DNA from 4 places in the Ruegeria sp. CK3 genome. Region 2 is predicted to be linked to each of the others. Evidence: riboswitches for the same ligand, from Rfam matches in the RefSeq annotation. Region 2 holds a riboswitch; each other region holds the start of a gene.
The links. Region 2 has a riboswitch for cobalamin ahead of ACR0C3_RS14010 (DUF4198 domain-containing protein). Riboswitches for the same ligand answer to the same signal wherever they lie in the genome.

Region 1 (3,418 bases), on a different contig from region 2:
GAACCTTGATCTGGTGATCCACGCGGAACTGCCGAACAGCCATGAAACGCTGTTGCACCGCTCGGGTCGAACCGGACGCGCCGGGCGGAAGGGCGTCAGCGCGCTGATCGTGCCGCCTGCATCGTTCAAAAAGGCGCAGCGCCTGCTGAAATTCGCCAAGCTGACCGCCGATTGGGGGTCTGCGCCCTCAGCCGATGAGGTTCAGGCGCAGGACATGCAGCGGATGTTCAGCTCGGACGACTGGACCGTGGATGTGACCGAGGGCGAAAGTGCTCTGGTTGATGATCTGGTCTCGCGCTTTTCACCGCAGCAACTGGCGGCGGCCTATCTGCGTCAATACGGGCGCAAGCACTCCGCCCCCGAAGAGCTGAGCGACGCACAAGATACCGCGCCAAAGCCGAACGTTCCCTTCGGCCCAAGCGTGTGGTTTTCGTTGTCGGAGGGACACAACGAAAACGCCTCGCCTCGCTATTTGCTGCCCATGTTGTGCAAGGCGGGCAAGATTACCAAAGACGATATCGGCGCGATCCGCATTGCTGACACCGAAAGCTACATCGAGATTCGCGAAAGCAGCGTTGAAGGCTTCCTGAAGGCCATCGGCCCCGAGATGACGGTCGAAGGCACCAAGACCCTGGTGCAACTGGACGCGCCGCCTGCCCTTGCCGGTGGTGGCCGCAAAGGTCCCAAGCGCGACTTCAAAGGCAAGAAGCGCCCCGAACGTGCTGAACGTCCGGCCCGCGCGGCTGAGCCACAGCCCGCAAAACCGCGCCGCAAACCTGCCGAGAAACCCAAGCCCGAAACGCGGCCCAAACGGGATGAGGCCCCCTCGGGCGATCAGGACAAGAAACATGCGCGCCGTCCGAAGGGCCCGCCTCCGCCCAAAGGCAAGCCAAGCAGCAAGAAAAACCGCGCGCGGGCGACTGCGATGAAGGGTGGCAACGCGATGCCCAAGCGGAAAAAGTAGGCCGCTTTAGCGCACGTGACTGGTTGTGCAAGCGAAGAAATTTATTTTCCTCGCCGCACCATATATTGACAACACGCCACCACCAACCCCAATATGGTGTTGCTTCGGTTCTTTCGATTCCTGTTGAAAGCTAAGAGGGAAACCGGTGAAAAACCGGCGCTGCCCCCGCAACTGTAAGCGGATAGTTCGGCTGAATACGCCACTGAAAGCGTGCTTTTGGGAAGGCCAGTCCGAACGTCAATCCGCGAGCCAGGAGACCTGCCGCAAGCAAAGAAAGAGAACCGCGAACGGAGGGTTCGGGGGCGTGTTCAGGGTTCATTTTGCCCGCAGCGTCCTCGGCATTCATTAAAAGGACAGAGGACGACATGAGCATTACCGTATATTCCAAACCCGCATGCGTACAATGCACCGCCACCACCCGCGCGCTGGATGCAAAAGGCATCACCTATGACGTCATCGACCTGACCCAAGATGACAGCGCCATGACCCATGTGACCGAGCTGGGCTATCGTCAGGCCCCTGTCGTTGTGGCGGGCAGTGATCACTGGTCGGGTTTCCGCCCGGACATGATCGCCCAACTGGCCTGACCCATGGCCGCGCCGATCCCGGCGCTGGTCTATTTCTCATCGAAATCCGGAAACACCCACCGCTTTGTCTCGCGGCTGGGCCTGACTTCTTTCCGCATTCCGAGCGGGATGGACCCGCTGCCTGACCCCGCACACCCCTATGTGCTGATCAGCCCCACCTATGCCGATGGCGAAGGGCGCCGGGCGGTTCCGAAACAGGTGATCCGGTTTCTGAACGACCCGGACAGACGCACCGGGATCGTTGGGGTGATCGGCACAGGCAACCGCAATTTCGGTGCGACCTACGCTTTGTCCGGTCGCATCATCGCCCAGAAATGCAACGTACCGCTGCTCTCCACGTTTGAGCTGGCCGGCACAGAGACCGACATCGCCCGCGTCCGCGCCGGGCTGGAAAAACTAGGGAGAAACCTATGCTCGACAGCAGCGTAAACGAGCAGGACTATCACGCATTGAACGCGATGCTGAACCTCTACGATGGTGAGGGTAAGATCCGCTTCGATGCCGACCGTATGGCCGCGCGGCAGTATTTCCTGCAGCACGTCAACCAGAACACCGTGTTCTTCCACTCGCTGGATGAAAAGCTCGGGTATTTGGTGTCCGAAGGCTACTACGAAGAGGCCGTTCTGGACCAGTATTCCAAGAACTTCATGCGCAAGATCTGGGATGCGGCCTATGCCAAGAAATTTCGGTTCCCGACCTTTCTAGGCGCATTTAAGTATTACACCTCATACACGCTGAAAACCCGTGACGGGCAGCGGTTCCTGGAACGCTATGAGGACCGCGTCGTCATGACCGCGTTGGCGCTGGCGCGCGGCGATGAGGCGCTGGCCCTGTCCTTCATGGAGGAAATCCTCGACGGTCGCTTCCAACCCGCCACGCCTACCTTCCTGAACGCGGGCAAAGCCTCACGCGGCGAGCTGATCTCGTGCTTCCTGCTGCGGCTTGAGGACAACATGGAGAGCATCGGGCGCGGCATCAACTCGGCCCTGCAACTGTCTAAGCGCGGCGGAGGTGTGGCGCTGCTGCTGACCAACATCCGCGAGCACGGCGCGCCGATTAAGGGCATTGAGAACCAATCCTCGGGCGTGATCCCGGTGATGAAACTGCTGGAGGACAGCTTCTCCTACGCCAATCAGCTTGGCGCGCGGCAAGGTGCGGGTGCGGTGTATCTGAACGCGCACCACCCGGACATCATGCGCTTCCTCGACACCAAGCGCGAAAACGCGGATGAGAAGATCCGTATCAAAACGCTGAGCCTTGGCGTGGTGATCCCTGACATCACTTTCGAGCTGGCGAAGAAAAACGCCGATATGTATCTGTTCTCGCCCCATGACGTGGAAAAGGTCTATGGCGTGCCGTTCTCGGAAATCTCGGTGACCGAGAAATATCACGAGATGGTCGATGACAAGCGCATCCGGAAATCCAAGGTCAATGCGCGTGAATTCTTCCAGACCATTGCCGAGATCCAGTTCGAATCCGGCTATCCCTACGTGATGTTCGAAGACACGGTGAACCGGATGAACCCCATTGCGGGCCGGATCAACATGTCAAACCTGTGCTCCGAGATTTTGCAGGTCAATGAGGCGTCGGAATTCAACAATGACCTCAGCTATGCGCATCTAGGCACGGATATCTCTTGCAACCTCGGCTCGCTGAACATTGCCAAGACGATGGATGGCGGTGATCTGGGCCGTACTGTCGGCGCTGCGATCCGCGCGCTGACGGCGGTGTCCGAAATGTCAGCAATCGACTCGGTGCCGTCGGTGCGTCGAGGCAATGATGAAAGCCACGCAATTGGTCTGGGGCAGATGAACCTGCACGGGTTCCTTGCCCGCGAACATATCCACTATGGCTCGCCTGAGGGGGT
Region 2 (3,418 bases):
TGAGGGAGGCCACAGTGACGCCCTCCGAGGCTGGCGTTGGCGTGGGCGACGCTGCGGGCGTGTTCTGGACAGCGACGCCCATGATCTTGGCGACGTTATCGGCAGTCATGGTGACCTCGGCCACGTGACCGGCGCCAAGGTCGGCAAAGAAGGTATGGGCGACCGCTGTGGTAGGCGTGTAGATGAAGAACCCGTCTGCGTCGGTCGTGGCCCGACCCAGCTCGACCCCGTTTGGATCGGTCACGACAACCTCGGTATCGGTCGCCATGGTGCCGTTGGAGAAGCCGATTTCCCCTTCGATCGCATCGCCGGACGCAAAGACTCCGGCAATCACCTTATGGGCCAGCGCGGGCAGAGGGGCCGCGCATAGGGCCAGGATGAGCGCAATCTTTCTCATGTGGCGGGCCTTGTCAGGAACAGTTCAGGTTTGACTTTTCGCGCGAGAAGAACGGCAAATCCGGTCAGGACGGCCTCGACTATCATAACCGGGATGTGGGCAAAGAAGACCAGCTTGGCGGCAGGGAGGAATTCGTCCCCTGAAAGGGCCAATGAATTGCCCACCATGACGGTCGTGGCTGCAATGGCAAAGGCGCCGCCAATGCCGCCCCAGATCGCGCCATGAACAGGTGAACCACGCCCAATCAGGGGCCGGAACAGCAGCCCCGCCAGTACGGCCGGAAAGGCGATGTTGAGCGTGTTGATCCCCAGCACCGTCAGCCCGCCGAAGCCAAAGAAAACGGCCTGCAATAGCAGACCCACAAACAGGGCCGGGAAGGCGGCCCAGCCGAGCAGAAGCCCGGCCAGACCGTTGAGAATAAGATGCACCGACGACGGCCCGATCGGCACGTGGATCAGAGAGGCCACGAAGAAACTGGCCGCTAGCACCCCTGCCGTGGGGATGCGGTCCAGATCCAGCGACCTGAGGCCCATGGCAACCCCACCAGCGGCGGCAACTGCTCCGCCGATGACGACCGGGTTGGATAGGGCTCCGTCGACGATGTGCATCGGGGGTTACTCCATGTCCCAGGCGCGGATCCAGATCACCGAGTCCTGGCTCAGCTCTTTGCCTTCATGTTCGGTCTCCGGACCAGAACCCAGCGCGGCAAAGCCCCAGTATCCGGCTTTCGGCACACCGAAGGAGAAATAGCCATTGGCGTCGGAAATGGCGACAACAGCGCCTCCGGGCATCGGCGAAACGGTAGGCTCGGACGAAGCTTGGCTGTCAAAGCTGGGTTTGGCGGCCATGTATTCGATCTCGATCTCAGCGCCGGCAACCGGTTCGCCATTTGCTAGAACCTGACCGGTGAAGGTCGAGCCTGCGATGATGTTGTAGGGCTTGTTCAGCGGCACGATCTCGGTCGCCAGACCTGCGGGGTTCATCCAGTCGGTCGGCAATTCGTTGCGGTTCAGGAACGCCTTGGTGATCTGCTGGATATAGATATCTTCGGCCTCTTCGTAATAGGGCTGAGGCACGGTGACCATCACATAGTCGCCCGAACGCTTGACCGGGACAGAACCTTGAAAGGCCGCGCCTTCGTTTTCGGGGCTCGAAAACCGGATGGGCTCCAGCGTGTCCAACAGGTCGGTCTTTTCGCCATTGTGGATCACGTAGAATTCCTGCGGCTTGTCCAGATCCATGACATGGCCGTTTTCAAACGGGTGCCAGAAGATCAGCTTGACCGGCACGTCGCCCGGCGCCTCGATCAGTGTGTCCGTGGTGTATTCCAGCAGAAAATGTGCGTGCGCCATCGCTGGAATCGCCAGCGCAGCCGCAGCCGTGCAAAATAATTTCTTCACAAGGTCTTTCCTTCGTCCTTCGTGCCAACCCCGGCACGTTTCTTGCTTGATATCGGGACGAACGGAGCCATTTACCCAAAATGAGGGTATCGGCCCAATGCACACCCCGGCATCGGTGACACACCCCTTCCGAGGGTGCATATCCGGCAGGTCTCCTGACTCGCGGGTCAAAGCATGGGGCTGGCCTTCCCGGGTGGACCCCAGTGGCGTGTCAGCCCTGCTCACCGCCTACAGTTGCGGGGGCAGTTGCGGCATTGGGTGGATCAGAATTCCCCGCACCGCATTCCCTTTTCTCCGGGCGAACCCGGAACCGGACATGAGGACGCTGATGGCAGAGATTCCCATCACCGGTCAATCTCTATTTAAGACTGTAGCGATAACATCTTGTCGATAGGAGCGGATGTTCCTGTTCTGCCCGCTCGGTATTGAAGGCACGTGTGTAAGCGACGACAAGAGGACGCGCATGCCTGCACCGCAATCTGGACATCAGAATCAGATGCATGCATCCTGCGCCGCGTCAGACTCCGGCGTAGCGCGCTTGTGTTCGGCGCCCAATTCCCCACAAGCCCCGGAGGCCCAATGTCCGAGATCAAACAAGGCGACACAGTTCGCATCCACTATACCGGCACGCTGCTAGACGAGACCGTCTTTGACAGCTCGGACGGGCGCGATCCTTTGGAATTTGTTGTCGGTTCGGGCCAGATCATACCCGGCCTGGACAGTGCGATGCCAGGACTGGCGGTTGGTGACAAGAAGCGGGTCGAGATTGCCTGTGTCGACGCCTATGGCCCGATCAACCCGGCGATGCGGCAGGACATCCCGCGTGAGGGTGTTCCGGATGATATCCCACTAGAGCCGGGAACCCAGTTGCAGATGCAGACCCCCGATGGTCAGGCGCTGCCGGTAACGGTTGTCGAGGCGAACGAGGCCACGGTGACGCTGGACGCCAATCACCCGCTGGCCGGGCAGGACCTGATCTTCGATATTGAGGTTGTCTCGGTGAACTGAAGGCTTGAGGTCTTAGCCCCAAAGCCCGTCAAGCGCTGCACGGACCTGCGGTTGCGTGAAGAACACGAACAACACCAGCAATGTGGTCAGCGTTAAAAGCAGAAAACGGGCGCGGGGGCTTAGGAACCCCGTTTTCCGTCTGGTCTGGGTGCCACGCGTATTGCTGGCAAGGATCTGGTCGGTTTTGCTCATGCCCATATCCCTGACGCCGAAAGATGGTCAAATCTTGGCGGCGTCTGGGAAAGATATGGTCACATGAAATCCGGCTGTGGCATTCCAAGCACGTGGAAACCGCCATCCACCCTGATGATCTCGCCCGAGGTGCAAGCCCCCGCATCCGAGGTCAGGTAAACCGCTGTGCCGCCAACGGCCTCAAGCGTAGCGTTCGAGCGCATCGGCGCATTCTGGTCGCAGAATTTGTAGGTCTTGCGCGCTCCGCCGATTGCAGCCCCGGCCAGGGTCTTCATCGGGCCGGGCGAAATCGCGTTCACACGGATGCCTTCAGGGCCGAGGTCGTTGGCAAGATAGCGTGTCGCCGATTCCAGCGCGGCTTTGGCGACGCCCATGACGTTGTAATTCGGAACCACGCGATTCGAGCCCTGATAGGTCAGCG
Region 3 (3,418 bases), on a different contig from region 2:
CCTCCACATCCCACTCCTCTAAATATAGTCTACAGAAATCAGTTTTCAGGAGGAACGCCCCTGAGGCACGACTTCGTACCCTGGTTCTTCCGGCTCATCGTCCTGCATTTCCGTAGGAAAACCCGGTGCGCGAATGTCCAAGCCGGTGGCTTCTTCAAGGCGTTTGATGATGTTTGGCGACAGCTCACGCTCGCCAAACCGGGCGATGCCATCCTCAAAGATCTTGATCATCACCGGATTGATTTCCAAAGGAACACCGGCGCGGTCGGCGACGTCCTGAAACAGGCCGATATCCTTTTTCACCAAGTCCATCGTAAACGAAATATCGCGCGAACCGTTCAAGATCACCTGGCTTTCGGTTTCGTGCACGAACGATGTCCCTGACGAAATCTTGATGGCCTCATAGGTGGTGTTCAAATCCATCCCGGCAGCCTTGGCGGTGACCAACGCTTCAGCACAGGTGATTAGGTTGGCCGTGGCCAGATAGTTGGTCAGTACCTTCAGAACCGAGGCCGAGCCGAGCTCTCCGGTGTGCAGAACACGCCGACCCATGGTGGTCAGGAAGGGCAGAATGCGCTCGAACGTGTCGCGATCGCAGCCAGCGAAGATCGAGATATTGCCCGTCGCCGCGCGGTGACAGCCACCCGAGACAGGGCAATCGACGGCGGCCCCTCCGCGCTCCAGAACCAATGCACCCAACCGCTTGACCTCGGCCTCGTCAGTGGTGGACATCTCCATCCAGATCTTTCCGGGACCAACCTCTGGCAACATCTCCTGCATCACCGCGTCCGAGGCCGCAGGCGACGGCAGGCAGGTGATCACGGCATCGCAATCGCGCATCATCTGGGCCGGGCTTTCAGCCGCTTTGGCCCCCTGCGCGACAAAGGCCTCGACCAGATCGGAACTCAGGTCATGAACTGTCAGATCGATTCCATTGCGCAGCAATGACCCCGACAGCTTGCCGCCCACATTCCCAAGCCCGATAAAACCTACTTTCATGGATTTCGCCTCCGTTTGCGATTTGAGGCCATGCGACCATGCATCGGCGTCCTGTTCATGCCGCCTAGCGACGCTGGCAGGTCGCTTTTCAACGTGCCGCAGCAGTCTGAGCTCCATCGCGCTTGACAAGCTGCAGGTGCGTGCCGCATGAGCCTCATGTTGGTGTCTGTGAGAACAGATGAAAAGGGAATGCGTCAACGGGTTTTCCGCCAAACGCAGCCGCCCCCGCGACCGTGACCGGAGAGGGTGCCCAAGCCACTGGCGCAAAGCCGGGAAGGTGGGACATCCGACAGAGGACAACTCTGACATCCGCAAGCCGGGAGACCTGCCAACGCCCGAAGATGAAACCGGACGGGGTGTTCCGGTGTCGGGTCAAGGGACCCGCATGAAACCCCGTCCCCCACGATGAGGATTTGGGGGGATGAGAGACATGACCGAGACCGCTCCGGTCGAATTGCTGGTTTGCACCACCTGTCGTCGCGGGCTGCCCGTTGAAGACGATGCGAAACGCCCCGGCACCCTGTTGCATAAGGCGCTTGAACAGGCGGACCTGCCGGAAGGGATTATCCTGAAAGCCGTGGAATGCTTGTCGAACTGCAACGAGGGCTGTTCCATCGTGCTGCGCGGCGGCCCGGATCGCTGGACCTTCGTTTATGAACATCTGAACGAAACAGACCATGTCGACGTGATCGTTGACGGCGCTACCAAGTACCTCGCGACCGAGGACGGCTTGGTCAAATGGCGCGAACGCCCCGAACATTTCCGCAAAAACTGCGCAGCCCGCATTCCCCCGATTGGAGCCCTGAAATGAGCAACTTGGAAAAACTCCCCGTCACCGTGATCACTGGCTTCTTGGGCTCGGGCAAAACGACTCTGGTGAAGCACCTGATGCAGAACCCGCAGGGCAAGCGTCTGGCGGTGGTGGTCAATGAGTTCGGCGATGTTGGCGTCGACGGCGATATTCTGAAGTCCTGCGCCATCCCGGATTGCCCAGCGGAGAACATCATGGAGCTGGCGAATGGCTGCATCTGCTGCACCGTGGCCGATGACTTCATCCCAACCATCGAAGCTCTGATGGCGCTGGAGCCGCGTCCCGATCACATCCTGATCGAAACCTCCGGCCTCGCCCTGCCCAAGCCACTGCTGAAGGCGTTCGACTGGCCCGATATCCGATCGAAAATCACCGTTGATGGCGTGATCGCGCTGGCCGATGCCGAGGCCGTCGCCGCTGGTCGCTTTGCGCCGAATGTCGAAGCGGTGGACGCTCAGCGCCTGGCCGACGATTCGATCGACCATGAAACGCCCCTATCCGAGGTGTTCGAGGATCAGATCTCCTGCGCCGACATCATCCTGCTGACCAAGCCCGATCTGGCCGGTCCCGAAGGCGTGGCCAAAGCGAAGGAGATCATCGCCGCCGAGGCCCCTCGTCCGCTGCCCGTGGTTGAGGTTGCCGAAGGTGCTGTGGATGTCCGCGTCGTTCTGGGTCTTGAGGCTGCAGCCGAGGATGACATGGACGCTCGTCCATCGCATCACGACGGTCACCACGATCACGAGCATGACGATTTCGAAAGCATCATCGTTGATCTGCCGGAACAGTCCGATCCTGCCGATCTGGTCGCCAAGATCGAACGTCTGGCCAATGAGCTGAACATCCTGCGCGTCAAAGGCTATGCCGCCGTTCAAGGCAAACCGATGCGCCTGCTGGTGCAGGCCGTTGGTGCCCGTGTGCGTCATCAATACGACCGCCCGTGGGAGCCCGGTGAAGACCGCCGCTCGCGCATGGTGGTGATCGCCGAGCATGACGACATCAAAGAAGCAGAAATCCGCGATATCCTTGCGGGTGTCACCGAGGCCGCCGAGTAAGCTCCATGCACGTCGTCTTCCGCGAAAGCCACGGGTTAGAAGAAACGGAAACCCCAACCGATCTGGGCCAAAGCCCGGCGGATTTGGTGGTACTGTCCTTCTCGGACAGCGACCTTGGCGCTTTCGCGGCGGGCTGGCATCGCGGTGGCGGGCCGGAGGGGCGTATGCCCACGATGCGGTTGGCGAACCTGACGGCGTTGAAGCATCCTCTGTCCGTCGACACCTATGTGGAACAGACGCTGGAGGGTGCCAAGGGCATTCTGATCCGTCTCATTGGCGGTGTGCCTTATTGGGCCTACGGGCTGCAGCAGGTTCTGTCACTTGCGCAGGCCAAGGGGATCGCGCTGGCCGTCCTTCCTGCCGACGGGCGTGAGGACACGCGGTTGGATGAATATTCCACCCTGCCCGTCTCGACCCTGCGCCGTCTGGCACATCTTTGCGACACCGGCGGTGAAGTCGCGGCACAGGCCGCTTTGGCGCAGATGGCATTGGCGGCGGGGCTTTACGCCGGCCCGGTTATGGGGGCTAAAACCCTGCCCGAATCTGGCGCGTGGTG
Region 4 (3,418 bases), on a different contig from region 2:
TCGTCCCACATGCAGGTCGTCATCGACATCATCGGAGTGACGCCCGACCCCGCCGAGATGAACAGATACTTGGGCGCTGTGCTTTCAGCATTGGTGAACAGACCGGCTGGGCCAATCGCCCGCATCCGCATACCCGGCTGCAGATTGTCCAGCATCCAGCGCGTGCCGATGCTGTCCGGTTGCGCCTTGGCCGTGATCGTAATGGACCGTGGACGCGATGGGGATGACGAGATCGTATAGGTCCGATGCACAACGCCTCTCGGCTGCCCCGGCGCCGGGATCTCGAGCGTCAGGAATTGACCGGGATGGTAGGCAAACAAGGCCCCGGAAGGAGCGCGGAAAGTAAAGCTGGCAGTGTTTGGCGTCTCGGGCACGACCGAGACGCATTCCAGCGTCTCACTATCTTGCCAGATCGAGGCAACAGCGTTCAGATCTTTCATCTCCGTCACTCCGCCGCCATCGTGTCAGGTGCAAGGTGGCGCGCCAGGGCACTGCAATACCAATCGGTGAATTGCAGAACACCGGATTCCTGGATCCCCGAATACGGTCCCGGCACATAGGCGGGGCTGTTGATGCCCATCTGGTTGTCTTCCACCACGCGGCGATCTTCGTCATTGGTGGCCATCCAGACCTCGGTCAGGCGCTTGACATCATAGTCGACCCCTTCGACCGCATCCTTGTTGACCAGCCACTTCGTGGTGACTTCGGTCTCGGTCGGGCTGACCGGCGTGATCCGGAAAACAATCGAATGATCGGCCAGGAAGTGGTTCCACGTGCTGGGATAGTGGAACTTCAGCAACGTCCCCGCATCCGCAAAGGGCGAACGGCCAAGAAAGCGACGCACCGCGGATTTACCGTCCAGAGTGTAGCTTTCCGCCCCTTCCTTCAGCGGCATGCGCGCCAGGCGGTATTGCCCGTCATCATGCAGATAGAACTGCGACGGCATTCCCGCAGCCTCGCAACGGTCGAAGTGAGTTTGCATGAAGGCCGGGGTTTCACCCCCTTCGATACCGGTTACCGAGGGATCATCAGGGAAGGTCCGGCACAGCGAAGGGTGATTGCCACCGCAGTGATAGCACTCACGGTTGTTTTCCCAAACCAACTTCCAGTTACCCTTTTCGATGATCGTGCTTTCAAAGGCGACCTTGGCGTTGCTTAGATCATGCGGCTCCAGATAGGGCCGTGCTCTATTGGCGAAAGTGTCGAAATCGGGCGCTTCATCCGCAAGACAGATATAGACCAGCCCGGCCAGTTCACGGCAGTGAACGGTTTTCAGCCCGTGTTGTTTGGGGTCGAAATCAGGCCCCATATCACGCGCCCACAGCAATGAGCCGTCAAGCTCATAGGTCCACTGGTGATAGGGGCAGACCAGTTTGGGCGAGTTCCCCTTGGCCGCTTTGCAGATGATTGACCCGCGATGGCGGCAGGTATTGTGGAAGGCCCGGATCTGGTTGTCCGCGCCGCGCACAATGATCACGCGGTATGCGCCTACAGTGTAGGTCACATAGTCGCCTGTTTTCACCAGTTCACATGCCGGAATGGCAAATAGCCAGTTGCGGTAGTGGATGGCCTCAAGATCCGCCTGAAAGACATCTGGATCGGTATAGAACGCCTGCTCAAGGGCATAGGCCGGGTTTCGACGCGCCAACAGGCTTTGAACGTTGCTCACTTCTGGCTCTCCTGCCGCGCCCTGCGGCTCAGCTTGGGCAGATGACATAAGAGGCCAGTCCGGAGCCGTGCGAGGATCACGTCCGAAACTTGTGCCCCCACCGCCACCCGCAGTTTGACATATATGCAAGGCTGGTTTCCGGACTTGAAAGGGGCTTACGCCCGGTTTCGACACCTTCCCGGGATCCTCCTCCCAGTGGTCACCTGTCGAACCTGACCTTTCTTACCGTTGCGGGGGCAGCGCCGGAATTGCACCGGCTTCCCAATTCTCTGCCGCCTGAGAATCAGACAGCAGCACCTCACATGCGCAACCTACTCGGGGAAGGATTCGCGGCTGAAAGCCTTGCGACATTTCCAGAAACAAAACAGACATGGCCAGCAAAAATGGAGACCTGAAACAGGGCTGCGGTTTGAGGCAAGAACAAAAAACTAAATTCACTCGTGTTGTGATGTGTCCCAGAGATGCGCGTGCATGAAGGGCGCAATCGCAAGTGTTTTTCCCCCCAGTTTTTCAACCGATCCTGCAGTGAGCTCAAGCGTCATCCATGCCTCGGGGATCGTCAGAAGGTCAGGATATGGTATCTCTTTGTCAGTCGGGACAAACCCGAACAAGGGGTAGAAAGTCGGCACGCCCAACACGAAGACAGCGTCTGTTCCAATGGACCTCAAGTGCATGATGCCGGTCTCCATCATCTCTCTGCCAACTCCTAGGCCTTGATACTCGGGGGAGACACCGCAGGGCGCAAGAAGATAGCATTTAACGTCCGGGTGACCCTGGAAGACAAACGGGGTGAACATGACATTGCCCGCGATCTGCCCCTTGCGCCTTACGCTGATTGAAATCGTTTCCGGATGCTCAAGGAGATCTTCGGCGAGTTGAGCGATTTCTTCACCTTCCGCTTCGCCAAAAGCCAGCCTATGCACATTCAAGATAGCATCGGTTTCTGAACGGCTCATGATCCATCCCTATCCTTAGCTAAACAGCTTGCACGCGTCATACGGCGCGAGATTACCCAAACGACGCCCCAGAGGTCGCATTGGGCAAGCTTCGGCAAGACGAACCGCTCAGGTCAATATGTTTCTTCGTACAATCGGCAGCGTGCGTCTGTGTCCAGATGTTCGGTTGTCGCGATCTCGGATTGCTTGTGAGCTTGGTACACCTCGGCAAAGCCTGCGGGGAACCAGCCGGTCACAACCGGGTTGGAAACGAACCGGTCGAGCGCAACTTCCAAAGTCTGAGGCAAGCGCACCAGCCCCCTTTGGTTCAGTTCTGCGACGTCCAACAGCGAAAGATCCTCTTCGGTTGGAACGGGCGCGGGTAGCCCCTCTTCGATCCCCTGCGTCCCGGCCATGACAACCGCCGCAAGCGCCAGATGAGGCGAAGCTGCAGCATCCGCCGCACGGTATTCGATGTTGAACTGCCCGGCGATCGAGGCTGGGTCTTTTGCGGTCACCGGGCAAATCCGAAAGGAAGCCTCGCGGTCGCGAAAACCCAGATTGTTGAAAGCCGCAGACCATCGATGCGGTGTCAGGCGTTCATACGAGATCACCGAAGGCGCTGTCAGAGCCAGGATCGCATCCAGATATTTCAACACTCCGGCGGCGAAGGCACTTGTCAGGTCCGACATGCCGCAGGGCCCGTCATCGGCGTAGGTCAGCGGCGCGCCATGATCATCCACAAAGCTCATATGGATATGGACCCCATTCCCAACGCTCGCGACATCTCGAATAGGGGTATAGGTAGCCCGCT

Region 1: another riboswitch for cobalamin. It lies ahead of nrdH (glutaredoxin-like protein NrdH); the one in region 2 lies ahead of ACR0C3_RS14010 (DUF4198 domain-containing protein).
Region 3: another riboswitch for cobalamin. It lies ahead of ACR0C3_RS16145 (DUF1636 family protein); the one in region 2 lies ahead of ACR0C3_RS14010 (DUF4198 domain-containing protein).
Region 4: another riboswitch for cobalamin. It lies ahead of ACR0C3_RS11705 (aromatic ring-hydroxylating oxygenase subunit alpha); the one in region 2 lies ahead of ACR0C3_RS14010 (DUF4198 domain-containing protein).

What each region holds. Positions count from the first base shown of each region.
Region 1 is NZ_JBQFPV010000007.1:305,947-309,364, reverse strand. Features, by position in the region: gene ACR0C3_RS12545 (DEAD/DEAH box helicase) at 1-964, shown strand, start outside; cobalamin riboswitch at 1,053-1,244, shown strand; gene nrdH (glutaredoxin-like protein NrdH) at 1,330-1,551, shown strand; gene nrdI (class Ib ribonucleoside-diphosphate reductase assembly flavoprotein NrdI) at 1,567-1,980, shown strand; gene nrdE (class 1b ribonucleoside-diphosphate reductase subunit alpha) at 1,962-3,418, shown strand, end outside.
Region 2 is NZ_JBQFPV010000008.1:248,914-252,331, reverse strand. Features, by position in the region: gene ACR0C3_RS14020 (cobalt ABC transporter permease) at 1-397, opposite strand, end outside; gene cbiM (cobalt transporter CbiM) at 394-1,005, opposite strand; gene ACR0C3_RS14010 (DUF4198 domain-containing protein) at 1,012-1,797, opposite strand; cobalamin riboswitch at 1,926-2,127, opposite strand; gene ACR0C3_RS14005 (FKBP-type peptidyl-prolyl cis-trans isomerase) at 2,377-2,805, shown strand; gene ACR0C3_RS14000 (hypothetical protein) at 2,818-2,997, opposite strand; gene ACR0C3_RS13995 (enoyl-ACP reductase FabI) at 3,057-3,418, opposite strand, start outside.
Region 3 is NZ_JBQFPV010000010.1:64,347-67,764, reverse strand. Features, by position in the region: tRNA gene ACR0C3_RS16155 (tRNA-Cys) at 1-6, shown strand, start outside; gene ACR0C3_RS16150 (NAD(P)-dependent oxidoreductase) at 46-1,116, opposite strand; cobalamin riboswitch at 1,143-1,346, shown strand; gene ACR0C3_RS16145 (DUF1636 family protein) at 1,430-1,810, shown strand; gene cobW (cobalamin biosynthesis protein CobW) at 1,807-2,862, shown strand; gene cobN (cobaltochelatase subunit CobN) at 2,868-3,418, shown strand, end outside.
Region 4 is NZ_JBQFPV010000007.1:143,264-146,681, reverse strand. Features, by position in the region: gene ACR0C3_RS11710 (FAD-binding oxidoreductase) at 1-440, opposite strand, end outside; gene ACR0C3_RS11705 (aromatic ring-hydroxylating oxygenase subunit alpha) at 446-1,717, opposite strand; cobalamin riboswitch at 1,782-1,985, opposite strand; gene ACR0C3_RS11700 (GNAT family N-acetyltransferase) at 2,104-2,625, opposite strand; gene ACR0C3_RS11695 (type I glutamate--ammonia ligase) at 2,739-3,418, opposite strand, start outside.